3 regions of the Streptomyces sp. T028 genome follow, and region 1 is predicted to be linked to each of the others. Evidence: riboswitches for the same ligand, from Rfam matches in the RefSeq annotation. Region 1 holds a riboswitch; each other region holds the start of a gene.
The links. A riboswitch is a leader RNA that binds a small molecule or an ion and turns the genes downstream of it on or off. The one in region 1 is predicted to bind thiamine pyrophosphate.
Positions count from the first base shown of each region.

Region 2: it holds a riboswitch for thiamine pyrophosphate, as region 1 does, so the genes downstream of both, ACLZN2_RS17615 (thiamine ABC transporter substrate-binding protein) here and thiO (glycine oxidase ThiO) in region 1, are expected to answer to the same signal.
Region 3: it holds a riboswitch for thiamine pyrophosphate, as region 1 does, so the genes downstream of both, ACLZN2_RS47910 (hypothetical protein) here and thiO (glycine oxidase ThiO) in region 1, are expected to answer to the same signal.

Region 1 covers NZ_JBLRVZ010000012.1:139,050-148,344, reverse strand. The annotation lists gene pknB (Stk1 family PASTA domain-containing Ser/Thr kinase) at 1-736, opposite strand, end outside; gene ACLZN2_RS12985 (thiazole synthase) at 953-1,747, opposite strand; gene thiS (sulfur carrier protein ThiS) at 1,753-1,953, opposite strand; gene thiO (glycine oxidase ThiO) at 1,950-3,116, opposite strand; TPP riboswitch at 3,114-3,226, opposite strand; gene ACLZN2_RS12970 (hypothetical protein) at 3,282-3,632, shown strand; gene ACLZN2_RS12965 (NAD(P)/FAD-dependent oxidoreductase) at 3,665-4,912, shown strand; gene ACLZN2_RS12960 (Rv2175c family DNA-binding protein) at 5,005-5,370, shown strand; gene thiE (thiamine phosphate synthase) at 5,403-6,050, shown strand; gene metF (methylenetetrahydrofolate reductase [NAD(P)H]) at 6,145-7,068, shown strand; gene ACLZN2_RS12945 (hypothetical protein) at 7,125-8,126, shown strand; gene ACLZN2_RS12940 (phytoene desaturase family protein) at 8,171-9,295, opposite strand, start outside.
Region 2 covers NZ_JBLRVZ010000018.1:1,805-11,099, forward strand. The annotation lists gene ACLZN2_RS17595 (VOC family protein) at 1-353, shown strand, start outside; gene ACLZN2_RS17600 (LAETG motif-containing sortase-dependent surface protein) at 676-1,386, shown strand; gene ACLZN2_RS17605 (ABC transporter ATP-binding protein) at 1,462-2,481, opposite strand; gene ACLZN2_RS17610 (ABC transporter permease) at 2,481-4,154, opposite strand; gene ACLZN2_RS17615 (thiamine ABC transporter substrate-binding protein) at 4,130-5,212, opposite strand; TPP riboswitch at 5,283-5,390, opposite strand; gene rlmN (23S rRNA (adenine(2503)-C(2))-methyltransferase RlmN) at 5,413-6,519, opposite strand; gene ACLZN2_RS17625 (hypothetical protein) at 6,662-7,720, shown strand; gene ACLZN2_RS17630 (SRPBCC family protein) at 7,736-8,185, opposite strand; gene ACLZN2_RS17635 (phosphatidate cytidylyltransferase) at 8,344-9,295, opposite strand, start outside.
Region 3 covers NZ_JBLRVZ010000075.1:33,330-42,624, forward strand. The annotation lists gene ACLZN2_RS47900 (glycosyltransferase family 4 protein) at 1-586, opposite strand, end outside; gene ACLZN2_RS47905 (TetR family transcriptional regulator) at 807-1,442, shown strand; gene ACLZN2_RS47910 (hypothetical protein) at 1,443-2,033, opposite strand; TPP riboswitch at 2,074-2,249, opposite strand; gene ACLZN2_RS47915 (ferredoxin) at 2,340-2,573, opposite strand; gene ACLZN2_RS47920 (aldehyde dehydrogenase) at 2,582-4,039, opposite strand; gene ACLZN2_RS47925 (MBL fold metallo-hydrolase) at 4,152-5,177, shown strand; gene ACLZN2_RS47930 (S8 family serine peptidase) at 5,279-8,611, opposite strand; gene ACLZN2_RS47935 (nuclear transport factor 2 family protein) at 8,939-9,295, shown strand, end outside; partial or broken gene ACLZN2_RS47940 (phosphotransferase) at 9,283-9,295, opposite strand, start outside.

The DNA of each region.
Region 1 (9,295 bases):
AAGCCAGCCCCGGGACCTCGCCGGACGGCGGCGGGACGTCCTCGTGGAGATGCTTGTAGAGCACGATCGCGGGGGAGTCGCCGTCGTGCGGCTTCTCACCGGTGAGCATCTCGTAGAGCACGACACCGCACGCGTACACGTCGACCCGGGGGTCGGCGGCACCGGGCGTCTCGATCTGCTCGGGCGCCAGATAGGCGACGGTCCCGAGCACGGCCCCGGTGGTACTGGTGACGGTGTCGACGGACCGCACCAGCCCGAAGTCGGCGACCTTGACCCGCCCGTCGTCCCCTATCAGCACGTTCTCGGGCTTCATGTCCCGGTGCACGAACCCGGCCCGGTGCGCGGCCCCGAGCGCGGCGAGCACCGGCTCCAGGATGTCGAGCGCGGCCCTGGGCTGCAGCGCCCCACGCTCGCGCAGCACGTCACGCAGGGTGCAGCCGGCGATGTACTCCATCGCGAGATACACATACGACCCGTCCGCACCCTGGTCGAACACCTGAACGACATTGGGGTGCGCGAGCCGCGCGACGGACTTCGCCTCCCGGATGAACCGCTCGACGAACGACCCGTCGGCCGCGAGCGCCGGATGCATCACCTTGAGCGCGAGCACCCGGTCGAGGCGGGTGTCCACGGCCCGGTAGACCGTGGCCATCCCGCCCACGGCGATCCGCGCCTCGATGCGATACCGCCCGTCGAGCACCTGCCCGACCAGAGGGTCCTGAAGGGTCGTGTCCACGCAGCGAGTCTACGAGCCACGACTGACACCCCACCCCTTCCCACCCATTCGGAGCACGACTGCAGCCGACCTGTGACGCGCCCCACGGGGCGCGGGCACGCACCAGGCGTACATGCGTGCCCACCCGCGAGGGCCGGCCGCCGACGGCGATCAACCCCCACGGGCCGGCCCACCTCTCGACCGACGGTGAACGGGTGGTGCGCGGGTGGGAGAGCGTCAAAAGGCGGGGCGTTCCGGATCCAGGGTGGCCAAACCCTCCGTAGGAGACGACGCCTCGGCGAAGTAACGGCGGGGAATACGCCCCGCCAGCCGGGCCAGCCGCCCCGCCTCCACCCCGGCCCGCATGGCGGACGCCATCCGCTCAGGATCCGGCGACCGCGTCACCGCCGACGCCAGCATCACCCCCGCACACCCCAACTCCATCGCCAAGGCCACATCCGACGCCGTCCCGGCCCCCGCGTCCAGAATCACCGGCACACCCGCCCGCTCCACGATCAGCTGAAAGTTGTGCGGGTTGCGGATCCCCAGCCCGGACCCGATCGGCGACCCCAGCGGCATGACGGCGGCGCACCCCACGTCCTCCAGCTTCCGCGCCAGCACAGGATCGTCGTTCGTGTACGGCAGCACCGTGAACCCGTCGTCCACCAGCGTCTCCGCCGCCTCCAGCAACTCCACCGGGTCCGGCAGCAGCGTCCGCTCGTCGGCGATGACCTCCAGCTTCACCAGGGACGTCCCGAGCGCCTCCCGCGCCAGCCGAGCCGTCAGCACCGCCTCCCCGGCCGTGAAGCACCCCGCCGTGTTGGGCAGCACCCGGATGCCGAGCCGCTCAAGGACCGACAGCACAGAACCCCGCACAGCAGGGTCCACTCTCCGCATCGCCACCGTCGTCAGCTCGGTCCCGGACGCCACCAGCGCCCGCTCCAGCACCTCCAGGCTCGGCGCACCCCCCGTACCCATGATCAGACGGGACGAGAAGGACGTACCCGCAAGGACGAAGGCGTCGTCGGCCACGGCGCTCACCCTCCCTGCACGGCGGTCAGGACTTCCACCCGGTCGCCCTCGTGGAGCGCGGTGCCGGACCACTCCCCGCGCGGGACGACGGTCTCGTTCAGCGCGGCCGCCACGCCGGAGGGCGCCGCCGTCAGGGCTCGTACGACGCTGTCGAGGGCCGTACCGGGAGCGACCACCCGCCGCTCACCGTTCACCGAGATGTTCATACGAGCTGCTCCGTGACGGCGGCGGCGCCGAAGCGCCGGGGGGTGAAGGGGCGGGCCTCGTCGGGGAGTTCACCGGTGGCCAGGGCGTGTGCCAGCACGTCACCGGTCACCGGGGTCAGCAGCACGCCGTTGCGGTAGTGCCCGGTGGCCAGCAGCAGCCCGTCCAGTCCGGTCGGCCCGAGCAGCGGCGCGTTGTCGGGGGAGCCGGGCCGCAGCCCCGCGCGTGTCTCGGTCAACGGCAGTTCCGTGATCCCCGGCACCAGTTCGTGCGCGTCGCGCAGCAGCTCGTACACACCGCCCGCCGTCACCGTCGTGTTCCAGCCCAGCTCCTCGCTGGTGGCGCCCACGACCAGCTCGCCGTTCTCCCGGGGCACCAGATACACCTGGCTGCCCCGCACGACGGCCCGCACGGTACGGCTGAGGAACGGCGCGTACGCCGGCGGCACCGTCAGCCGCAGCACCTGCCCCTTCACCGGCCGGACCGGCGGCAGTACGTCCTCCGGAACCCCCGCCAGCCGCCCGCTCAGGCTCCCCGCCGCGAGCACCACCTGCCCCGCCGCCAGGGCCGTACCGTCCCCCGTGACGACCCCCGCGGCCCGCCCGCCCACGACGGACAGCCGCTCCGCCCACACGCGGTGGAGGACCACCCCCGCCCGCTCGCACGCCACGACCAGCGCGTCGGCCAGCCGCCGGGGATCGATCTGGTGGTCGCCGTCCACCCGCAGCCCGCCCCGCACCCCGGGCGCGAGCATCGGCTCCAGGCGTCGGCACTCCCGCCCGGTCAGCCACTCCGACTCCAGCCCTGACTGCGTCTGCAATGTGTGCAGTTCCCGCAGATGAGCGCGGTCGTCGGCGTCCAGCGCCACCGCGAGCGTGCCGCACCGGCGGTAGCCGAGGTCCAGCCCGGTCGCCTCCGTCAGCTCGGCCGCGAAGTCCGGGTAGCGGCGGGCCGAGGCCAGGTTGAGTCCCAGCAGGGTCTGCTCGCCGTGGTGCAGTTCGGTGACGGCGGCCAGCATCCCGGCCGCCACCCACGCGGCCCCGCCGCCCGGCTCGGGATCCACCACCGCCGTGGCGAACCCGCGCTGCGCGGCCCGCCACGCCGTGACCAGCCCGATGATCCCGCCCCCCACGACGAGGACGTCGGATGTACGTGTACGCGACATGGGCGTCCAGCCCCTCCCTTCGCCGGCATGACCCGGATCAGGTTCGTACGGTCGGAGGCCGGCCAGCCTCCCTCTCAGCCCGGTGCGTCCGGGCTCCCGCGAGTGCTCTACGTTGGCCACACCCTAGCCCGTGGTTCCGCGCCTCTTAAAGGGAGCCTCCCGCCCGTGTCCCGCTCGCTCGACGGTCTCGTCCTCGCCCCCGTCGCCGACCAGGCCCCGGGCCAGGTCGGCACCCGCACCCGCTTCACGTACCACGAGGAAGACGGCGTGATCTGGGCGGACTACGCGGGCGGCGACGTCGTACGCGGCCATCTCGTGGGTACCCGTGAGGGGGACCGGCTCGACTTCCGGTACGTCCAGCTCAAGCGGGACGGGACGACCTCCTCGGGGCACTGCGTCTCGATGGTCGTCGCGTTGGCGGACGGTCGGGTGCGACTGGAGGAGACCTGGTCCTGGGAGTCGCAGGAGGGCAGCGGCACCAGCGTTGTGGAGCAGGTCACGGAGCACGACGGCTGACTGACAAATTGTCAGTTGTCTATGGTGATCGGGTGAGCGAGCAGAGTCGGGAAGAGGACAGGCCGCCCGCGCGGCGCGTGGTCGTGGTCGGTGCGGGCATGGCCGGGGTGCAGACCGCGGTCGCCCTGCGCGAACAGGGCTTCGACGGCACCGTGACGCTGATCGGCGCGGAGCCCCACCAGCCCTACGACCGGCCCCCGCTCTCCAAGGCCGTCCTGCTCGGCAAGGCCGAGGGCTCCGCCTTCGACGTCGACTTCGAGAGCCTCGGCATCGACCTGCTGCTCGGTCGCGAGGTGCTCGGCCTGCGCCCCGCCGACCACGAGGTGGACACCGAGGCGGGGCCCGTCCCGTACGACGTCCTCGTCCTCGCCACCGGCGCCGAACCCATCAGGCTGCCGGGCGCCGAGGGCGTGCCCGGCGTCCATCTGCTGCGCACCCTCGACGACGCCGAGCGGCTGCGGCCCGTCCTCGCCCGCCAGCACGACATCGTGGTCGTCGGCGCCGGCTGGATCGGCGCCGAGTTCGCCACCGCCGCGCGCGAGGCCGGCTGCGCGGTCACCGTCGTGGAGGCCGCCGACCGGCCCCTCGCCGGCGCCCTCCCGGCCGAGGTCGCCGCCCCGATGACCTCCTGGTACGCCGACAGCGGCACCGAACTGCGCACCCACGCGCGCGTGGCCCGCGTCGAGCCCGGCGCGGTCGTCCTCGACGACGGCTCCCGGCTGCCCGCGGGCGCCGTCGTCGTCGGCATCGGCGCCCGCCCCGCCACCGCCTGGCTGACCGGCTCCGGCGTCGAACTGGGCGCCCATCACGAGGTCCTGGCCGACGACCGGCTGCGCACCTCGGTCCCCGACGTCTACGCGGTGGGCGACTGCGCCTCCTTCCCCTCCGGCCGCTACGGCGAACGCCTCCTCGTCCATCACTGGGACAACGCCCTCCAGGGCCCCCGCACCGTCGCCGCGAACATCATCGGCACGGCCACGGACGAGCCCCCGGCCGTCTACGACCCGGTCCCGTACTTCTGGTCCGAGCAGTTCGGCCGCTTCGTCCAGTACGCAGGCCACCACACCGCGGCCGACCACCTGGTCTGGCGCGGCGACCCGACGGGCCCGGCCTGGAGCGTCTGCTGGCTCCGGGAGGACCGCCTGGTGGCTCTATTGGCGGTAGGGCGCCCACGGGATCTCGCCCAGGGCAGGAAACTGATCGAGACAGCACGCCGCATGGACCCGGAGGCCCTGTCGGACCCGGCCCGCCCCATGAAGAACGCGACTGCAGGTCTTTAGGGGCGCGGGGAACTGCGCGACCAGCCCCCACGGCGCCGCACCCGAAGAACGACCCATCGCCGCCACCCCAAGATGCGCCTACCCTTGACCCCGTGACCGAGATTGACGCAAAGACCGATGCTCTCGTCCCCGCCTGGCTCACCGTGCCCGACATCGCGGAGATGCTCGATGTCGACGTGATCCGCGTCCGGCAGCTGATCAAGGAGGGTCAGCTCATCGCCGTACGCCGTGGTGAGAACCGCGCGCTGCACGTCCCCGCCGCCTTCATCGACGGGGACAAGGTCGTCAAGGGCCTCTCCGGGACCCTGACGCTCCTGCGGGACGACGGCTTCACGGACGAAGAGATGCTGGAGTGGCTCTTCACGCCCGACGACAGCCTGCCCGGCACCCCCGCACAGGCCCTCAGCGAGAATCGCGGTACGGAGGTGAAGCGCCGGGCCCAGGCGCTCGCCGTCTGAGGCAGCCAGTACCGACACCACGGGGGACACCGATGACCGACACCGCCCGCGCCCGCCTCGCGGACGCCCGGCTCTATCTGTGCACGGACGCCCGCACCCGCCAGGGCGACCTCCCGGAATTCCTGGACGCGGTCCTCGCGGCCGGTGTCGACATCGTGCAGCTGCGCGACAAGGGCATGGAGGCCGCCGAGGAGCTGGAGCACCTGAAGGTGTTCGCCGAGGCCTGCGCCCGGCACGGCAGGCTGCTCGCGGTCAACGACCGGGCCGATGTCGCCCACGCGGCCCGCGCCGGCGTCCTCCACCTCGGCCAGGGCGACCTGCCGGTCCCGGCGGCCCGTGCCGTCCTCGGCGACGACGTCCTGATCGGCCGCTCCACCCACGCCGAGGCGGAGGCGGAGGCCGCCGCCGTCCAGGAGGGCGTGGACTACTTCTGCACCGGCCCCTGCTGGCCCACCCCCACCAAGCCAGGCCGGCACGCCCCGGGCCTCGGTCTGGTACGGCACACCGCCGCCCTCGGCACCGACCGCCCCTGGTTCGCGATCGGCGGCATCGACCTCGACAACCTCGACGAGGTGCTGGAGGCGGGCGCCCGCCGGGTCGTGGTCGTCCGGGCGATCACCGAGGCGGACGATCCCGGCGCGGCGGCGGCGGAGTTCGCGAAGCGGCTGCGCCAGATCTAGGACGTCTGTCCAAAGGGTGGACAACAGGCCGACAATTCGGGCAAATATCCGGCGTTCGGTTGGGTGGTCGTCGGCCCCTGGTTAACCTGCGGGTATGGCCCTCGGAACCGCATCCACCAGGACGGACCGCGCACGCACCGTGCGTGACATCCTGGCGACCGGCAAGACGACGTACTCGTTCGAGTTCTACGCGCCGAAGACGCCCAAGGGTGAGCGGAGCCTGTGGGGCGCGCTCCGCAGGGTCGAGGCGGTCGCCCCCGACTTCGTCTCGGTGACGTACGGCGCCGGCGGTTCCACCCGGGCCACCACGGTCAAGGAGACCCAGCAGATCGTCGTCGACACCACCCTCACCCCGGTGGCCCACCTCACCGCCGTCGACCACTCCATCGCCGAGCTGCGCAACATCATCGGCCAGTACGCCGACGCCGGGATCCGCAACATGCTCGCCGTGCGCGGCGACCCGCCGGGCGACCCGATGGGCGACTGGGTGCCGCACCCGCGGGGCCTCACCTACGCCGCGGAGCTCGTCCGACTCATCAAGGAGTCGGGCGACTTCTGCGTGGGCGTCGCCGCCTTCCCCGAGATGCACCCGCGCTCCGGCGACTGGGACACCGATGTCGCGCACTTCGTCGACAAGTGCCGGGCGGGCGCCGACTACGCCATCACCCAGATGTTCTTCCAGCCCGAGTCGTACCTGCGGCTGCGCGACCGGGTGGCGGCGGCCGGCTGTGACACCCCGGTCATCCCGGAGATCCTGCCGGTGACGAGTGTGAAGATGCTGGAGAGGCTGCCCCAGCTCAGCAACGCCCACTTCCCGGACGCCCTGAAAGAGCGGATCCTCACAGCCAAAGAGGATCCGGCCGCTGTACGCTCCATTGGCATCGACTTCGCCACGGAGTTCTGCGCACGGCTGCTCGCCGAGGGAGTGCCCGGACTGCACTTCATCACGCTCAACAACTCCACGGCGACACTGGAAATCTACGAGAACCTGGGTCTGCACCACCCGCCGCAGGCCTAGACCGGTCGCACGGATATACGACACACTGCGTAGCGGCCACTGGGAGAGGGGCGTACATGGGCTGGACGGTCCTCTACATCGCGTTCGGCATCGTCGCGCTGTGGCTGCTCGGCGAGGTGCTGCTGCAGTACAAGGCGCGCCTGCGCTGGCGGCTGCTGGCCTTCGTGGGCTTCCTCGGTGTCGTGCTCGGTGTGCTGATCCCGTCGGTGATCGTCATCGGGCTGGGCGCGGCCGCCTTCGCGGTCGGCCAGACGTACGTCACGCTGTCCTTCCGCCGCGGCTTCGCCGAGGGCTGGGCCGTGCGCCGCGGCGACGGTGAGGGACCGCTTCCCAAGGGCCTGGGCAAGGGCCGCCGCAACAAGGGCGAGGACCCGAACCTCGAGGTCACCGACCTGGAGACCGGCCGCCCCGCCGGTTACGGCGACGAGGACTCCTTCGGCGGCGACAGCCCGGGCTACGGCCGGGACAAGGACGCGTACGCCGACGACGACTACGACCGCGACGACGTCTTCACCCCGGCCGCCCGCCAGGCCCAGGCCTCCGCCGCCGAGAGCACCACCGTCTACTCACCGCAGCCCATGCCCGACGACACCAACGCCTACGGCATATACACCGACTCCTCCGAGTACGCGGGCGCCACCGGCCAGTCCCAGGACCAGTACGCGACGGCCGCCCAGGGCGCCGACCAGACGGCCTACGGCTACGACGGCTACTCCGGGTACAACCAGCAGCAGTACGGCTACGACACCACCGGCGAGCAGCAGTACGCCGCCTACTCCGACCCGTACATCGGCACCCAGACCTACGGCGGCGGCACCTACGACGGCGGCTACGGCCAGCAGCAGTACGGGCAGCAGGGCTACAGCCAGGACCAGTACGCCACGGGCGGCTACGGGGAGACCCCGGCGGGCGGCGTCTGGGTCCCGCAGCAGCGCAGCACCGACGACCCGTTCGGCGGCGAACTCCCGCCCGACCAGCAGCAGTACCCGTACCAGGGGGACGGCCAGCAGGGGCAGCAGGGCCAGGGCGGGTACGACGACCAGCAGTACCGCTACTGACCCCACCGTGAGCCGACGGGCTCTCACCGCGAGCCGACGGGCTCTCACTGCGAGCCGCGGAACTCCGGTCCCTCCACGATCAGTCCGGCCACCAGCGCCCCCGACATGCCCGCGTGCGGGAGTCCGCCGCCCGGGTGCGACCAGCCTCCGGCGGTGAACAGACCTTGCAGACCGGTCGAGTTGGCCGGGTGCAGCAGCCGGCCCCCGGCCGCCGCCAGTGCCGGCGCCGGGACGGCACCGCCCGCCGCGCCCGTCTCGGCCGCGATGTCGGCGGGGGTGCGCACCTCGCGCCACAGAACACGGTCCCGCAGCCCCGGTACGGCACGCTCGGCGGCGGCGATCACCGACTCCACGTGCTCCTCGCGTATCTCCGCCCCGGCAGGCACAGCCGCACCGAGCGTGACCGCCTCGTGGTCGCCGTCCGGCACCAGCGCCGGGTCGCCGGGCCGCAGCACCGTGACCGTCGGCCGCGCGGGCACCGTCGCTGCCGTACCGAACAGGCTCTCCAGCTCGCCCTCGCGGTCCTGGGTGTGCACCACGGTCCGGTGCGCGGTCCCCTCCGGCCGGGCGCCACGCAGCGCGAGCAGCACGGTCAGCCGGCTGGTCAGGCCCCGCTGGGGCGCCACTTCGCCCTCGCCCCGGACGGGCAGCTCCGCCGCGGTGCCGGGCGCGACCACGAAGTCGGCGTCCACCACCTCGCCTCCGGCGAGCTCCACGCCCGTCGCCCGGCCGTCCTTCTCCAGCACCCGGGTGACCTCGGCGCCGAAGACGAACTCGACGCGGCGGGCCACACAGCGCTCGTACACCGCGCGGGCCAGCTCCCGCAGGCCCCCGCGCACGTACCACATGCCGAAGGCGTGCTCCATGTACGGCAGCACGGCCGCGCTCGCCGGGACGGCCCGGGGATCCAGGCCGTACGCGAGCGCGTGCCCGTCCAGCAGGGCGGCCAGCCGGGGGTCGCGCAGCTCCCAGGCGCCGACCTCGGCGAGGGTGCCCGCCCGGCGGGTGCGCAGCAGCCGCTTGTGCGGCACCGCCGGGTAGGGCTCACGGTCGGCCAGCACCTGCCAGTTCGGCCACAGGGGCTCCTCCAGGAGCGGGCGGCGGGTGCGGTCCCAGGCCTCACGGGCCCGGACCAGGAAGTCGCCCCAGCGCAGCCCCGCACCCGACCC
Region 2 (9,295 bases), on a different contig from region 1:
AGAAGTTCTTCACCGAGCTGGGCTACTCGATCAACCCCCAGTTCAGCGACGACAACGCGGCCTCCGTGGTCATCAGCGACACGATCGTCGCGATGCTGCTCACCAAGCCGTTCTACGCGACCTTCACCAAGAAGGAGATCGCGGACGCCACGAAGACCAGCGAGGTCCTGGTCGCGCTGAGCGCCGAGAGCCGCGAGAAGGTGGACGAGCTGGTCGACCGCGCGCTCGCCCTCGGCGGCACGCCCAGCGGCCAGACACAGGACATGGGCTTCATGTACGGCCGTGCGTTCGACGACCTCGACGGCCACACCTGGGAGGTCGTGTGGATGGACCCGTCGGCCATCGAAAGCTGAACCCCCGTCATCACGGCAGTGCCTGGCACGGGCGGGTGCATCCGCAGATACCCGCCCACCCGCCACCCGTTCGACGGTTTGCGGTCGATGGGGCCCCGTATCGCCCTCGTTGACCGGATCGAGCACGCTTCGGACGCGCTGAAACGTCCCGCTACTTAATAAGCGGGCAAAGCCAACCGCTGGGAGCGGTCCCCGCATTGACACTTCTTATGGGACGCTTATAGACCTGTGAGTCTGCTGGGGATGGTGACGCACTCGGCATCACCGGGGGCGCCATCTCCCCCTCCACCCCCCGCAGTTGCGCTACCCCTTAAGGACAAACGTGTCCCTTTCCCGCCGTACCGCCGCCCGTTCGGTGCGTTTCCTCGGTGTCACCGCCGCCTCCGCCGCCCTCGCGCTCAGCGCCGCCGGCAGCGCACTGGCGTGCGAGATAGGTGACTTCTCCGCCGCTGCCGGATGTGACGGCGCGAAGGGCGTCATCACGGTCACCGACAAGGACGCCACGGGTGTGCCCGCCGTCGTCACCGTCTTCCTCGAGAACAACGGCGCCGACCTGCGCCAGGTCGGCGAACAGACGGTGGAGGGCTCCAAGAAGGGCACCACCATCACCTTCGCCGAGACCTGGGAGCCGGGCGCGGAGTACCGGATCCACATCAAGGCCGTCAAGAACAAGAAGGTGCTCGTCGACGCGGACATCGCGGGCAACCTGACCACCCCGGCCGAGGCCTGCACGTCCGGTGACGACACCACGTCCCCGTCCCCCAGCGCCTCCGAGTCGGAGTCCGGGACGCCGTCGGGCACCCCCTCCACGACGCCGCCCGACACGATCTCCCCGAGCCCCTCGGACTCGTCGGACGACAGCACGGTGCCCTCCGCGAGCAACGCCCCCTCGCCCGCGGCCCAGGAGTCCAACCTCGCCGAGACCGGCGCCTCCAACACCGGCCTCATCGCCGGTATCGCCGCCGTACTCGTCGTCATCGGCGGCGGCGCGGTCTTCTTCGGCATGCGCCGTCGCGGCTCCGGCAACCGCTGACACCCGGTGCGGTCCCTCCACCCATGGGACCGCACTCCTCGCCGCGGGCGCGCGCCTCACCCCGGGCGCGGCCCCTCAGTCCAGCACCGCGGTTTCCGCCGCGTCGAAGGTCACCCCGACCGTGTCCCCGGCCTCCGGCGCGTCCCGCAGCGCGCACGCCGCCTCGAGCCGCGGTGCGCCCTCCGGCTGGAGGTGTACGGCGACATGGGTGCCCTTGAAGGTGCGGGCGGCGACCGTGCAGCGCAGGCCCTCGTCGACGGGGACGAGACGGACACCGGCGGGGCGGACGAGCAGCGTGCGCGGCCCCTGCGGGGAGCCGGCGGGCACCGGCACCTTGCCCCAGGGCGTGACCGCGACCTCCCCGGTGACGTTCGCCTCCACCACGTTCTCGAAGCCGAGGAACCGCGCGACGAACGCGTCCCCCGGTCGCTGCCACACCTCAAGAGGCGTACCGGACTGGGCGATCCGCCCGTCCCGCATCACCACGACCCGGTCGGCGAGCGCGAACGCCTCGCCCTGGTCGTGGGTGACCGCGAGGACAGTCGTCCCCAACCGCCCGAACAGCTCCCGCAGTTCGACCACCAGCCGCTCTCGCAGCGAGCGGTCCAGCTGACCGAGCGGCTCGTCGAGCATCAGCAGTCGGGGGCGGGGAGCAAGGGCCCGGGCGAGCGCGACGCGCTGCTGCTCGCCACCGGAGAGCGCGGCGACGGCCCGGCGGGCGGCGCCCGGGAGACCGACGAGGTCGAGCAACTCCCGTACCCGCTCCGCCTGTTCCTTCCTGGACGCGCCGTGCATGCGCAGCCCGAAGGCCACGTTCCCGCCGACGTCCCGCTGCGGGAACAGCTGATGGTCCTGGAACATCAGCCCCAACTCCCGCCGGTGCGCGGGCACCCCAGCCTGGTCGCGCCCGTCGAGCAGCACCCGCCCGGAGTCGAGCGGCTGGAGCCCTGCGACCACCCGCAGCAGTGTCGACTTGCCGCTGCCGCTCGGCCCGAGCACACACACGATCTCCTGCTCGCGGACCTCCAGGTCCACGGCGTCGAGCACCGCCCGCCCGCCGAACCGCACGGTGGCGCCCTCAAGGCCCAGCAGCATCAGAACTCCCCCGTCCGGTCGGTGCGCAGCCGCTCCAGCACCAGCAGGGCCACCGCGCACACCAGCATCAGAATCGTCGACAGGGCCATCGCCTGCCCGTAGTTGAGCTCACCGGCCCGCCCCAGCAGCCGCGCCACCGCCACCGGCAGCGTCGGATTGTCGGGCCGCGCGATGAACACGGTCGCCCCGAACTCCCCCAGTGACACCGCGAAGGCGAACCCGGACGCGACCAGCAGCGCCCGCCGCACCATCGGCAGGTCCACCTCCCGCCACACCCGCCAGGGCGACGCCCCCAGCACCGCCGCCGCCTCCCGCAGCCGCTGGTCCACCGCCCGCAGCACGGGCAGCATGGTCCGTACGACGAAGGGCACCCCGACCAGCGCCTGGGCGAGCGGAACGAGGATCCAGCTGGCGCGCAGATCCAGCGGAGGCTCGTCCAGCGTGATCAGGAACCCGAAGCCGACCGTCACCGCCGACACGCCCAGCGGCAGCATCAGCAGCGCGTCGAAGCCCCGCACCAGCCGGCCGGCGTCGCGACGGGTGAGCGCCGCGGCGGCCAGCCCGCCGATCACCACCGCGATGGCGGTCGCGGCGACGGCGTACTCCAGCGAGTTGCCGATCGCCTCGATCGGCGGCACCAGGAAGACATTGCCGTCCTCACTGGTCAGCGCCCGGTAGTAGGCGAAGTCCGGGGCGTCGAAGGACCGCTGCACCAGTACGGCCAGCGGCAGCACCAGCAGCAGCGCGATGCTCGCGAGCACCCCGCCCAGCAGCGCCCACTGCCCGGCCCCGCGCGGCCGCCGGGCGGTGAGGTCCGCGTCCACCAGCCGCAGCGCGGTCTCCCGCCGCCGTACCGTCCAGGCGTGTACGGCGAGGATCGCGCCCACCGCCACGAACTGCACGATCGTCAGGACGGCGGCCGTGGACAGGTCGAAGATCTCCGAGGTCTGCCGGTAGATCTCCACCTCGAGGGTGGAGAAGGTGGGCCCGCCGAGGATCTGCACCACACCGAAGGAGGTGAAGGTGAAGAGGAAGACCATCAGCGCGGCGGCGGCCACGGACGGCCCGAGCGCGGGCAGGGTCACCGTGCGCCAGGCCCTCAGCCGGGACGCGCCCAGCATCCGCGCCGCCTCCTCCTGCCGGGGGTCGAGTTGCGCCCACAGCCCGCCGACGGTCCGTACGACGACGGCGTAGTTGAAGAAGACGTGCGCGAGCAGGATCGCCCACACGGTCGTGTCCAGCCGTACGCCCCACAGCTCGTCCAGCAGACCGCCGCGCCCGACGAGCGCGAGGAACGCGCTGCCGACGACCACCGTCGGCAGCACGAACGGCACCGTCACCACGGCCCGCAGCACCTGCCTGCCCGGGAAGTCCAGCCGCGCGAAGACGTACGCGCCCGGCAGCGCCACCAGCAGGGTGAGCGCGGTGGAGGCGAACGCCTGCCAGGTGGTGAACCACAGGACATGCCGGATGTCGGACTGGCCCAGTACGTCGGCCAGCCGCCCGAACCGCCACACCCCGTCGACCTTCAGCCCACGGGCGACGATCGCGGCGACGGGGTAGGCGAAGAAGAGGCCGAAGAACGCGACGGGCAGGGCCATCAGCCCGAGCCGCGCCGCGCTCCCGGAAGGCCTTCCGGCCGCCTTGGTCACTTCAGTACGAGCGAGGTCCACGACTTGACCCACTGGTCGCGGTTCTCGGCGATCTTCGCCGGGTCCATGGTGTGGGGGTCCTTGGCGGCGGGCCCGTACTCCGTGAACTCCGCGGGCACGCTCGCGCCCTCGACCACCGGGTAGACGAACATGTTGAGCGGCATGTCCTCCTGGAACTCCTTCGAGATCAGGAAGTCGATGAGCGCCTTGCCGCCCGCGCTGTTCCTGGCGTTGCTCAGCAGCCCGGCGAACTCGATCTGCCGGAAGCAGGTCCCGGTCGCGACCCCGGTCGGGGCGGTGCTGGGCTTGGGATCGCCGTAGATCACCTCGGCGGGCGGGGAGGAGGCGTACGACACGACCAGCGGCCGGTCCGCTCCGGCCTTCTTGCCGCCGGCGGAGCCGGAGAACTCCTCGTTGTAGGCCTGCTCCCAGCCGTCGACGACCTTCACGCCGTTGGCCTTGAGCTCCTTCCAGTAACCCTCCCAACCGTCATCGCCGTACTGGGCGGCAGTGCCGAGCAGGAAGCCCAGCCCGGGCGAGGAGGTGGAGGCGTTCTCGGTGACGAGGAGGTTCTTGTAGGCGGGCTTGACCAGATCGTCGTACGACGTCGGCGGGGCCAGCTTGTGGTCGGCGAAGTACTCCTTGTCGTAGTTGACGCAGATGTCGCCGTAGTCGATGGGCGTGACCCGGTGCTTGCCGGAGTCCAGTTGGTACGCGCTGCCGACCTGGTCGAGGCCCTTGGCCTCGTACGACTGGAACAGGCCGTTGTCGAGCGCACGCGACAGCAGGGTGTTGTCGACGCCGAAGAAGACGTCGCCCTGTGGGTTGTCCTTGGTCAGGACGGCCTTGTTGACGGCCTGGCCCGCGTCGCCGGTCGTGAGGACCTTGACCTTGTACCCGGACTGCTTCTCGAAGTCGGCGAGCACGCTCTTGGAGGCGGCCCACGAGTCGTGGCTGACGAGGGTGACGGTCTTGGAGCCGCCGTCGGACGCCGAGTCGCCGGACGACTCCGCACCGCATGCGGACAGCGTGACGAGGCCGAGGCCGACCGTCGCCGCCACGAGGGTCTTGATGTGCACTGGATGTCCTCCTGGGGTTGGCCAGGAAGAACGCGGCCCCGCCCGGGGACGCCCGGGCAGGGCACAACAGCTTGAGCGATGACCGAACTTCCTACCCAGAATGACCTGGGCGAGGTTCAGAGGGTCTGCGGCCCGATTGCCGCACTCTCAGCGCTGTGGCGCTCCCCTGTCGGAATATGAAGATGTGACGTGGCCAGATTTTACCGCTCGGTGGCCGCGAGCTGACCACACGCTCCGTCGATCTCCTGGCCACGGGTGTCCCGGATGGTGACGGGCACCCCGTGCGCCGCGATGGCCTCGACGAACGCCTTCTCGTCCTCGGGCCGGGAGGCGGTCCACTTCGAGCCGGGGGTCGGGTTCAGCGGGATGAGGTTGACGTGCACGGGCTTGCCCCGCAGCAGCCGCCCGAGCCGGTCCCCACGCCAGGCCTGGTCGTTGATGTCACGAATCAGCGCGTACTCGATCGACAGCCGCCGTCCGCTCTTCTCGACGTACTCGAACCCGGCGTCGAGCACCTCCCGCACCTTCCACCGCGTGTTCACGGGGACGAGTGTGTCGCGCAGTTCGTCGTCCGGCGCGTGCAGGGAGATCGCGAGCCGGCACTTGAAGCCCTCGTCGGCGAACCGGTGGATGGCGGGGACGAGCCCGACGGTCGAGACGGTGATCCCACGCTGCGAGAGCCCCAGCCCGTCCGGAGCGGGATCCGTGAGCGCCCGAACAGCGGTGACCACCCGCTTGTAGTTGGCGAGCGGCTCCCCCATCCCCATGAAGACGATGTTGGACAGCCGCGCCGGCCCTCCGGGAACCTCTCCGTCCCTGAGCGCCCGCATCCCGTCCACGATCTGGTGCACGATCTCGGCGGTGGACAGATTCCGGTCGAGCCCCGCCTGCCCCGTCGCGCAGAACGGGCAGTTCATCCCGCACCCCGCCTGCGAGCTGATGCACATCGTCACCCGGTCCGGGTACCGCATCAGCACCGACTCGACGAGCGTCCCGTCGAACAGCCGCCACAGCGTCTTGCGGGTGGTGCCCTCGTCGGTCGACAGATGCCGTACGACGGTCATCAGCTCGGGAAGCAGCGCCTCCCGCAGCTTCTCCCGCGCCCCGGCGGGGATGTCGGTCCACTCCGCCGGGTCGTGCGCGTACCGCGCGAAGTAGTGCTGCGAGAGCTGCTTGGCACGGAACGGCTTCTCACCGATCTCCGCGACCGCGTCCTTCCGCTCCGCAGGCGAAAGATCGGCAAGATGCCGCGGCGGCTTCTTGGCTCCGCGCGGCGCGACAAAAGTAAGTTCTCCGGGCTTAGGCATGGCCTCACCAGTGTCGCAGATCGAACCGGGTGCCCCCGGGCCGCGGGCCGGGCCGCTACCGCAGGGCCGCGGTGGTCTTTACGCGAGTGGACGGGATGCGCTGCAATCGCTGCGTGGCCCGCCCGCACGGAGGTTACCGATCATGTCGACCACGGCGACCCCACAGCTGCGCGAACGGCTTGCCACGGACATCTCCCGGATCATGGTTCTCCGGCTGTTCGGCATCCGCGCCGCCGGCTCACGCAGTGTCTGGAACCGAAAAGCGGGGGTCCTGTTCATCTCCGTCAGCTACGCACCGCCCGCCGTCGTCGCCGGGTCACAGCTACGGAATCCCGCTGTCCTTTTCCAGGGCGACTTCTTCCCCTGGCTCATCTACTACTCGACGGTGAATCTCGTCGTCGTCCTCTGCCAGTGGTCAGGCTGCCGCGTACTGCACTACAGCATTCACAGCGTGGACGAAATGCTGACGGCACGAGGGCGACGCCGGTTCCATGAATGGATTGACCGCGGAACAGCGTCCCCACGTCAATTACGGTACATGGCGGGGGGCGCGGCGGTGTCCGTGACGGCCGTGTACGCGCTGTCCAAGGTGCAACTGCTCACCGACCAGAAGCTCCTCATGGCCGCGGCCTTCGCAGCCGTGGCCATGACCGGAGCCGCGGGGGCGAACTGTCTCTACTGGATTCTGCGGGCGGCGAAACTCTCCCGGGTCATCACGGCCACCGGCTGTTTGTCACTGTGGTGGGTCGCCCCGGCCAGCACACCCGGAATGGAGAATCTGGCCCGCTGGTACCGGCTGGTGACCGCCTGGTCCGCAATCGGGCTGACCGTGTCGTTCGCACCGGTCATATACCTTTCCCACCACGCACCCGACAACGAATTGCTGTGGGTGGTCAAGTGGACCTTTGCGGTGACCCTGATGTCCGCGCTGGTCCTCCTCGTCCTGTATTCCCACTGGCGCCTTTCACTGGCGGTCACGGAGCGGCGCATGGCGACACTCCGCCGACTCAACCACGCCATGCCGCAGCGCCCTCCCGTTCGCGCACAAGAACTCGACGACGACGTTCAACGGGTGCACGCGCTCTTCAAGGACGTCAGCAGCGGCCCCGTCGGCATGGTGAACAGCCAGACGCTGGCCTCCATGTTGCTGGCCGTCCTGACCGGCACCGTGCCTGTCGTCGTCACTCTTCTCGTTCGTTAGCCGCCAGGGACGGCCCTACGCCGCCCCGTGCTCCAGTCGGTCCTTCAGCAGTCGTTCGTTGAGCGGCAGCTCCTTGCGGACCTGGGGGCGGACGATCAAGGGGAGGAGGACCTTGCCGATGCCCTTGCCCTCGAAGTCGAGTTCCATGGTGACGCGGGAGCGGCGGCCGTCGTCGAGAGGGTCGATCTCGCCGTGGACATGGCCGCGGACGGGGCCGTCGACGCCCTGCAGACCCCAGGCGTGCGGGGGGTCGTACTCGGTGTACTCCATGGTCATCGGGATCTCCCGACGGCCCACGTGCCGGGTGATGCGCAGCCGGGAGCCGACGTGCACAGGACCGGGGTCGAGCGGCTCGGCCGATACCGCGCTCGCCTGCCACTCGGGCAGGTGGGACGGGTCGATGAGGTACGCCCACACATCCTCGGGGGTACGGTCGACGTCGATCGATTCGCGGAAGCCGGACATGACACCCATCCCCTTTCGTGACAACTCCGGGCAGGAGGAATCTTTAGGGACTTCCAGGGGAAATCGTCCCACTCGGCCGGCCTTCGGGTAAAGGCGGCGGGCCCCCGTCCTGGTCGGTCAGGACGAGGGCCCGCGAGCAGCGCGGAAGTAACCGCTGATCAGCCGGAGCCCACGAACAGCACGAGCAGCAGCCAGACGACGGGAGCCGTCGGCAGCAGCGAGTCCAGACGGTCCATGATGCCGCCGTGGCCCGGCAGCAGCGTGCCCATGTCCTTGATGCCCAGGTCCCGCTTGATCATGGACTCGCCGAGGTCACCGAGCGTGGCGCTGGCAGCGACCGCGAGGCCCAGCAGCAGCCCCTGCCACCAGCTGCCGCCGTCGATCAGGAACTGCATGCACAGCGCGCCCACGACCATCGCGAACGACACCGCGCCCAGCAGCCCCTCCCGGGTCTTGCCGGGGCTGATGCGCGGGGCGAGCTTGTGCCTGCCGAAGCGCCAGCCGACGGCGTACGCACCGGTGTCGCTGACGACGGTGAGGAGAAAGAACATCAGGACGCGCTGCGCCCCGTCCTCCGCGGTGAGCATCAGGGCGACGAAGGTGGCCAGGAAGGGGACGTAGAAGGCCGCGAAGACGCCGGCCGTGACGTCCTTGAGGTAGCCCTCGGGCGGTTCCGTCATCCGCCAGACCAGAACCGCGAGTGCGGTCAGGGCCATGGCAACCCAGGCGCCCTCGGGACCCCGGACGTACCCGGCGACGACCATCGCGGCGCCGCCGAGCGCGAGCGGTACGAGCGGCGCCTTGATCTGCTTGCGCTCCTGCAGCCTGCTGGTCAGCTCCCACAGACCCACGACGACGGCGACGGCTATCACGCCGACGAACACGGCCTTGACGATGAACAGCGACGCGACGATCACCGTGCCGAGGCCGACGGCGACCCCTATGGCCGCGCCCAGGTCTCGGCCCGCGCTCTTCTTCTGCGGTGCGGGCGCGGGCGGCGGGGCGGCGGGCATGGGCTCCGGATTCTGCGGCACCGCCGCATGGGGCTGTGCCGACGGGGTCTCGTGGCGGAACGTCTCCGCACCGAAGGGCGCCTGGTCGGGCGCCATG
Region 3 (9,295 bases), on a different contig from region 1:
GCATCCGGGTGAACGCGTACCAGCGGCGCACGGAGTAGCGGCGCTGCCGGCCGTCGGCGGCGTCGAGCTCCAACCGCCGGTCCACGGTGATGGGGTGGTGGATGGTGGTGACGAGCGGTGCACCCACGTCCCCCAACAGGCCGTAGCCGAGGGTCTGGTTGTCGTGCACGACGTCGAACTCGCCGCGCCGGGCGCGCAGATGGCGGCGGGCGCGCAGGGAGAAGGTCAGTGGCTCGGGGAAGCCGCCGGTCCACATGGTCGCGACCTCGAGGGCGTCGATCCAGTCGCGGTACTCGTCGCGCTTCGGGGTGCGGAAGGGGTCCGGGGAACGGTAGAGGTCGAGGCTCGGCAGCTCGGTCAGACTCAGGCCGTCGTACCCCTCGTCGAGCACGGGGTACGGCTGTGAGCCGATGACCTCGACGCGGTGGCCGAGCCGGACCAGCTCGCGCGACAGGTGCCGTACGTAGACGCCCTGGCCGCCGCAGAACGGGTTCCCCTTATAGGTGAGGAGCGCGATGTCGAGCGGTCGCCCGCCGTCAGCGGCGAGGTCACGTCGGGACCCCTCCTGACTGGCCTCAGCGGTCACTCCGGGCCCCCTTCTGCCTGCACTGTCCCGCGAGGTTACGACGAGACGCTAATCTAGAACAAGTTTCAGACTTGATCGTTCGGGAGGCTCCGAATCTACCGGCAGGTAGGGGTGCTGGGAGAAGTGGATCAGGTGATTCACGCCACGACCCGCGCGGCCCGGGCGGCCCTGCCATGCTGTGTGATCACCGAGCCTCACCGACTGTCACGGAACGGTGCCCATGCCTGCGGAAGAGACCACCCAGCGCCCCGCCTCCTCCTCCCTCACGGAGCGGCAGGAGGCCCGCCGCCGGCGCATCCTGCACACGAGCGCGCAGCTGGCCAGCCGGGGCGGTTTCGACGCGGTGCAGATGCGGGAGGTCGCCGAGTCCTCACAGGTCGCCCTCGGCACGCTGTACCGCTACTTCCCCTCCAAGGTGCATCTGCTGGTCGCCACCATGCAGGACCAGCTGGAGCACATGCACGGCACGCTCCGCAAGAAGCCCCCGTCCGGAGACCGCCCGGCGGAGCGGGTCGCGGAGACCCTGATGCGCGCCTTCCGCGCCCTGCAGCGCGAGCCGCATCTGGCCGACGCGATGGTCCGCGCCCTGACCTTCGCCGACCGCAGCGTCTCCCCCGAGGTCGACCAGGTCTCCCGCCAGACGACGGCGATCATCCTCGACGCGATGGGTCTGACCGACCCCACGCCCGAGCAGCTCTCGGCGGTCCGCGTCATCGAGCACACCTGGCACTCGGCCCTGATCACCTGGCTCTCGGGCCGGGCGTCCATCGCCCAGGTCCGCATCGACATCGAGACGGTGTGCCGCCTGATCGACGTGACGGACCCGAAGCGGTCGCCGGACCTCGCGTCGGACTGATCACCGCAGGTCGCGCAACCGGAGGCCGGCCGACCCAGCGGACTCCGCGCACGCCGACCCGCACAGGTCCAGCGAGCCCAGGTCGGCGGTGATCGCCGCGCCGGGCGCGAGAAGCGCCTCGTCGAGCTCGAACTCCACCCGTGTCCCCGCCCCGGCCGGCGGCACGAACCGTTCCGGGTCCCCGAGCGGCCTGCCGACCGCCAACTCCTGGCGGAAGCCGACGCCGTCCCGCCAGACCTCGACCACCGTGCGCGAGCTCACCGCGGAGGCGGCCCAGCCGCACCAGCGGTGGGGGCCGATCAACGAGCCGAAGCCGATGATCGGCACTCCGTCCACGCCCAAGGCGTCGGACGCGTCGTCGAAGACGGAGAAGGCGAGGTCGCCGCGGATCTCCGCCTCGACGCGCAGGGTGTGCGCGGGCGCGACCCGCGTGGCCGGGTGCAGGGACCAGCCCACCACCTGGCCGAACGCCCGCGAGGGGAGTTCCGGGCTGTCCAGGCCGACGCCGAAGTACATGCCCGGCCTGCGGCGCACGGCTTCGCCGCCCTCTACGACACGGATATCGGCCGCGCTGTACCAGTGCTCGGTCACGACCGCACGCTACGGCACCCCACCGCACGACCGCATGCGAAAACCTACGAGACGGGTTCCCTTCGCCGGCATGGTCCGGATCAGGTGTTGGGGGTCGCCTTCCAGCCCGACTGCTGCTTTCCGGCCTCTCAGCCCAACCGTCGACGTCGGCCCCAGCGGATGCCTTCGCGTCTCGCCAAAGTCGGCTACTCCGGTTGGACTCCCTCACTCGCCTCGTAGGCCAATACCAGGATAATACGGACAGAAGTGAATGGAACCCCCTGAGGGCAAGATTTTTCCGCCCCCAGGGGTCGTCTCAAGGGCCGCTCAGTCCTCCGGTGGAAACACCGCCTCCCCGCTCCCCACCAGCGTGATCGCGATCGCCTCCACCGGACAGCTCTCCGCCGCCGCCAGCACCCGCTCGTTCGCGTCCGTGTCCGGGTCGACCGGGTGGGACTGGCGGGCGGTGTCGAGGCGGAAGCCGTCCGGGGCGTGGTGGACGCACTGGGCGGAGCCGATGCACAGGGAGCGGTCGACCTCTACGTGCCAACGGTCACCCATGGCCCCCGTCAGCCTTCCCAGCCCGCGGGCAGATGGATCATCTTGTGCTCGAGGTACTCGCCGTACCCCTCGGGCCCGAACTCGCGCCCCAGCCCGGAGTTCTTGTAGCCGCCGAAGGGTCCGAGCATGTCGAGGCTGAAGGTGTTGACGGAGTACGTCCCCGTGCGGACCTGCTTCGCGACCTTGATGCCGTGCGCCACGTCCGCCGTCCAGACGCTGCCGCTCAGCCCGTAGTCGGAGTCGTTGGCGATCTTCAGCGCCTCGGTCTCGTCGCCGTAGGGCAGGAGGCAGATCACGGGGCCGAAGATCTCCTCGCGGGCGATGCGCATGGAGTTGTCGACGTCGCCGAAGAGCGTCGGCTCCACGTACCAGCCACGCTCCAGCCCCTTCGGCCGGCCCCCGCCGGTGAGGACCTTCGCGCCCTCTTCCTGCCCGATGCGGATGTAGTCGAGGTTGCGGCGCTGCTGCCGCTCGGCGACCAGCGGGCCCACCTGGGTCGCCGGGTCCAGCGGGTCGCCGACGACGAGGGCGCCCGCCGCCGTGGCGAAGGCGTCGGCGAACTCGTCGTAGCGCGAGCGCGGCAGCAGGATGCGGGTCTGGGCCACGCAGGCCTGCCCGTTGTTCATCCAGGCGGCCGGGACGATCCCGGCGACCGCGCTCTGCAGGTCGGCGTCCGGCAGCACGATCGCCGCCGACTTGCCGCCGAGCTCCAGTGTGACGCGCGTGAGGTTGCGCGAGGCCACCTCCATGACCCGCCTGCCCGCCGCGACCGAGCCGGTGAAGGAGACCTTGTCGACACCGGGGTGCCCGACCAGGTACTCGCTGACCTCGCGGTCCGCAGGCAGGATCGACAGCACGCCCTCCGGCAGCCCGGCCTCCCGCGTGATGTCCGCCAGGAGGTACGCGTCCAGCGGCGACTCCGGCGACGGCTTGAGGATCACCGAGCAGCCCGTGAGCAGCGCGGGCGCGAGCTTGGCGGCGGCGACGAACTGGGGGACGTTCCAGGGGACGACGGCCGCGACGACCCCGACCGGCTCACGCCGTACGAGGATCTTGCCGAGCACGCCGTCGCGGCGCTCCTCGTAGGTGAAGTCCCGGGCGACGGTGATCGCCGCGTCCCACACCATCATCGCGCCGAGGGCCTGCGCGAGGACGCTCCAGGAGTACGGGGAGCCGTTCTCGGAGGAGATCACCCGGGCGATCTCCTCGTGGCGCATCGCGATCCCGTCCTTGATACGGGTGACGACCGCGATCCGCTCGTCGAGGGTCATCCGCGGCCAGGGCCCCTCGTCGAACGCCCGCCGGGCGACCGCGACGGCCCGGTCCACATCGGCCGCCGAGGCGTGCGGCACCCGCCCGATGACCTCCTCGGTGTGCGGCGAGACCACCTCGAGGACGGCATCGCCCAGGGGGTCCGTCAACTCTCCGCCGATGAACAGCTTTCCGTGTTCCACGAGCTCAGCCATGGCCACTGCCTTCGTCCGCATCATTTCTGACGGTGTTTCAGAAACTGATACCAGTTCTAGTTATAGTGGGCAATGGCCATGGATCGGCCGACGGCCGGGGGACGGAGGGCAGATGACGGCGACGTTCGATCATGGTGGGGGTGTGCGGTCCCTGCGGGTGCCCATCCCGGACAACCCCCTGGGGTTCACGCTGGTGTACGTCGTGGACACCGACCGGGGGCCGGTGCTGATCGACACGGGGTGGGACGACCCGGAGTCGATGGACGCGCTCGTCGCCGGGCTCGCGGCCTGCGGTACGGCGGTGGCGGAGGTGCACGGGGTGGTCATCACGCACCACCACCCGGACCACCACGGCCTCTCCGGCAAGGTCCGGGAGATCTCAGGGGCGTGGGTCGCGATGCACGCGGCGGACGCGTCGATCGTGCGCCGGGCGCGCGAGACCCGCGCCGAGCGCTGGTACACGTACATGGCCGACAAGCTGGCCGCGGCCGGCGCCCCCGAGGAGCACATCGCCCCGCTGCGGACGTCCCGGCGCCGTAGGCTCCCCGGCCTCTCCCCCGCCCTGCCCGACCGGGAGATCGTCCCCGGCGAGTTCCTCGAACTGCCCGGCCGTAGGCTGCGGGCGATCTGGACGCCGGGCCACACCCCCGGCCATGTCTGCCTCCACCTGGAGGAGGAGCACCCGGCGGGCCTCCCCGGACACGGCCGCCTGTTCTCCGGGGACCATCTCCTCCCGGAGATCAGCCCCCACATCGGCCTCTACGAGGACCCCGACGACACCACCGTCACCGACCCCCTCGGCGACTACCTCGACTCCCTCGAACGCGTCGGCCGCCTCGCCCCCGCCGAGATCCTCCCCGCCCACCAGCACCCCTTCACCGACGCCCCGTCCCGGGTACGGGAGCTGCTCACCCACCACGAGACCCGCCTCAGCGATCTCCTCACCCTCCTCGCCACCCCCCTCACCCCCTGGCAGCTGGCCGAACGCATGGAGTGGAACCGCCCCTGGGACCAGATCCCCTACGGGTCACGCACCATCGCCGTCTCGGAGGCGGAGGCGCATCTGCGGCGCCTGGTCAAGCAGGGGCGGGCGGAGGCGGTGACGGGGAGCGATCCGGTGACGTACGTGGCATGCTAGGGCCTGTCGGCCTAGGGGCAACTCCGCACGGCGTGTCCGGGAAACGGGTCCCGTGGGTCCCGGACACGCCGTGGTGCCCTCGCCCTGTTGGACGGTGAGGGCTACTGGACCGTGAGGTAGGCCCGCTCCACGGTCTGGACCAGGGTGTTGCCGTCACGGTCGGTCAGCTCGGCCCGCAGCGAGACGGTGCCCGGCTCGGCCGGGTGCTTGAGCGACAGCCGGTCGCCGGCCACCACCTTCGCCGCGGTCCAGGTCCTGCCCTCGTCGTACGACACCTGGAACTTCAGCTTCTTGACGGTCCGTCGGCCGGCCGCGCCCTCCACGGTGAACGGCACGTCGAACCGCTCGCCCGCCTTCGCCGTGCTGGCCTGCGACAGCTCGGGAGAGAAACGGACCACGGACAGCGGCAGCCTGGTCCAGCTGTCCTCGGACACCTCCGCCGAGCGGAACGTCCACTTCGCCTGCACCCGGGTGCTGACCGGGTACAGCTCGGGGTCACGGGACGCGTCGAGGGTCAGCTCGTACGCACGGTCCCCCGCGGGGACCGTGTAGCTGGCCCGGTACAGCGGATCGCCGTCGGCGGGGATCTCCTCGCCGTCGGCGCGGAGCGAGGCGTCCACCGTGTAGAAGCTTTGGCCCGGGTTCCCTTCACCGTCGCCGAACAGGGGCAGGCTCGCCTTGACCGTGTTCCCGCGCCGCGCGAGCCCGGGATACACATCCGACGGTTCGCCCTCGCCCGGGGGCAGGGACGGACCGAAGACGCCGATGTTGAGCCTCTTGGTGTAGCTCCTGCCCGGCTCGTACGCCCTGAACTGCCCCTGCAGCGAGGACAGCGCGTTCCGCTGTTCCGCGGAGTACGCCCACTTCACGCCGTTGCCGAGGACGTATTCGGTGGTCTGCAGCGGCAGTTCCCGCCAGACGACGGTGCTGAAGTCGGCCGCGATCCGGTCGTCGGGCGAGAGGGGCATCGCGAACAGCAGCCCGGTGTCCGGGGTGGGCGCGCCGAACGTGAGGTCGATCTTGGCGAGGTCCTCGCGCCGGACGTCGGCGGTGAAGGCGCCGAGCGAACCCGTACGGTTCCACGCCATGCGGTAGTTCACGGCGCGCCCGTCGGCGTCCTCACGCGTCCAGAAGCCGCTGTACTGGGCGTATGCCGCGTCCTTCGCCGCTTCCGGGCCGACGTGCGCGACCTTGAAGCTCTGGAAATCGGGGTAGGCGTAGACGGCCCAGGCGTCGAGGGCGTTCCCGTCGGTGTCGGTGTAGCCGGGGACGAGCTGGGCGTGGTTGTTGGCGGCCTCGGTGTCGGGCATGGTGATCGCCGCGGACTCGGCCTCGCGGGCGTCCATGACGACCGTGGTGTCCTTGTCCAACTCCACGGCCGGAGCCAGGAAGTACGAGTCGACGGCCGACTCGGCACCGCCCCCGAGGATCCCGGTGAGGGCGTAACTGCCCTTGGGCAGGCGCACGGTGACCTCACCGTCCGAATCGGCGAGATCCGCTGTGTAGTCGCTGTCCCGGCCGTTGATCATCGTCCAGCCGTTGCCGGAGGGTTTGCCCTCGTCGTCGAGCTGCTTGATGGTCAGGTTGTACGACTCGGCCTCGCGCTCCACGCCGAACGCGGTGCGCACCGAGGTCCCGCCGTCGGCGGAGGCCGCGGTCACCGAGCCGCCCCAGGAGCCGACGGTGTCGCCGCCGACGCGGGTGTCGGCGGTCACCGTGACGCTCGCCGTACCGCCCGCGGGGACGGTCACCTGCCGCGTCGAGATCTCGAACATTCCCTCGGGGGCGGGCTTGCCGTCCACCCCGAGCGCCTCGGCGGACAGGTCCAGGACGGCCGGCTCGGTCCCGAGGTTGCGGTAGGTGATCTCCTTGGCCACCGGCTCGTCGTCGGTGTGCGGCCAGGCGGGGCGGCCGAAGCTGATCGGGCCGTTCTCGGCGACGACGGTCTGCCCGATCGCCCGCGCCACATCGGTACGACCGGTGCCCTGCTGGTACGCGCTGTACGGGCCGGGCTTCGCCGAGCCGGTCAGCGCCGCCTTGATCCGCTCACCGGACCAGTCCGGGTGCTCCTGCGCCAGGAGGGCGGCGGCACCCGCGACATGCGGGGTGGCCATCGAGGTACCGCTCAGGCTGGCGTAACCGGCCGTCCCCGCGGGGTACCACTCCTCCATGTCGCTCGCGGTGGAGGCGGCGGCCGCGATGTCGACGCCCGGCGCGGTCAGATCCGGCTTGAGACCGCCGTCCCCCACGCGCGGGCCGCGGCTGGAGAAGTCGGCGAGCTGGTCCGCCTTGTCCACCGCGCCGACCGTCAGCGCGGAGTCGGCGCTGCCCGGTGATCCGACGGTGCTCTCGCCGTCGCCCGCGTTGCCCGCGGCGATGACGAACAGGGTGTCCGACTCGGCGGAGAGACGGTTGACCGTCTCCTCCAGCGGGTCGACGCCCATGGTGTCGGTGCCGCCCAGGCTCAGGTTGACGACATCGGCGCCCTCGGCGACCGCCCACTCCATGCCCGCGATGATGTCGGAGTCCCAGCCGTAGCCCTGGTCGTCCAGGACCTTGCCGGCGAGGATGCGCGCCCCCGGCGCGACGCCCTTGTACTTCCCCTCCGACCTGGCGCCCGTACCGGCGATGGTGGAGGCCACGTGGGTGCCGTGCCCGTTGCGGTCGACGCTGTCCGCCACGTCGGAGAAGTTGCGTTCGGCGATCTCCTGGCCCGCCAGGTCGGGGTGGGTCTCGTCGACGCCGGTGTCCAGCACGGCGACCTTGGCGCCCGTGCCGTCGAATCCGGCGTCCCACGCCGTCGGCGCGCCGATCTGGGGCACGCTCTTGTCCAGGTCGGCCTTGCGCTTGCCGTCCAGCCAGACCTTCTCGATCTTCTTCGCCGCCGGTGAGCCGGCCAGCCGGGCGGTGCCCTCGCCGTGGTCGGCGCCGTCGGTGAAGGTGTCCCAGAACGCGGAACCACCGCGCTTTTCGGCCCGCAGCGCCACGCCGTTGACGCTGTCCAGCGTCTGACTCACCCGGGCCCGTGCGTCACGGAAGGCGCTCGCCGCGGGTGTCTCGTCCCCGCCGTAGGTGGCGATCAGCGGCAGGTCGGACCGGCTCGCGTCGTCATAGCCGTACGCCAGCAGCTGGGTGATGTCGAACAGCCGCCGGTCCAGCTTGCCCTGGACCACCGGCAGCGCCGCGTCGCCGGGGGTGACGTAGGTGTGCCCGTCGACCTTCCGGACCGAGAACGAAGCGCCCTCGCGTCCCTCGGCCCGCTCGATCCCGGTGACCGAGCCGTCCCCGGCGACCGTCACCTTGTCACCGGTGATCAGGGTCACCGTCCGGACGGCTTTCCCGCCCGCGCCCGCCGAACTGTCGGGGGAGGCCGCGACGGCCCGACCCACGCCGGGAACTCCGGTCGCGGCCAGTACGACGGCCAGGGCGATCACCGCCAGCGGGGTCGCCGTACGTAAATGTCTGCTGGGGGGTGTGGGTATACCCATTACCTGTCTCTCGCCTCGGGGGGTTCTCGGATCTCTGATCTCGTGATCTCTGAATCTCGGGATCTCTGGATCTCTGGAACCCGGGAATGATCACGCCCCACGAGGCTGCAACCGGCGTGTGACCGAGCCTGGACCGGTCGATAACGGAACGGCAACGGCGCCCTCGGCGGGACTCCCGTGAGCGGTGCCGTTCACGGAAGGGAACCACGCCGTTCACGACGCGCCCCTACGGTGCTCACCACACCCGTCCCGGACCCCTAGGTGCCGACACCCATGGACCCGATCGCGCAGCTTCTCGCCGAACGAGCCTGCCAGCGCCTGCTCCTCGACCTCGTCCGCCGTCTCGACCTCGACGAACCCGGCTCCGTGGCCGAGCTGTTCACCGAGGACGGCGTCTGGACCTGGCCTGAGGGCGACCGTCTGGTCAAGGGACGCGCCGCCCTGCGCGCCCACTTCGGCTCCCGCCCCGCCGACCGGCACGCCCGCCGGCTGATGGCGGACGTACGCGTCGAGGTGACCTCCCCGGACACGGCGCGGGCGATGTCGTACTTCACGACGTACCGCGTGGACGCCGAGCCGCCCACGGTCCCGGCCCCGACCCCCGTAGGGATCGGCCACTACGAGGACACC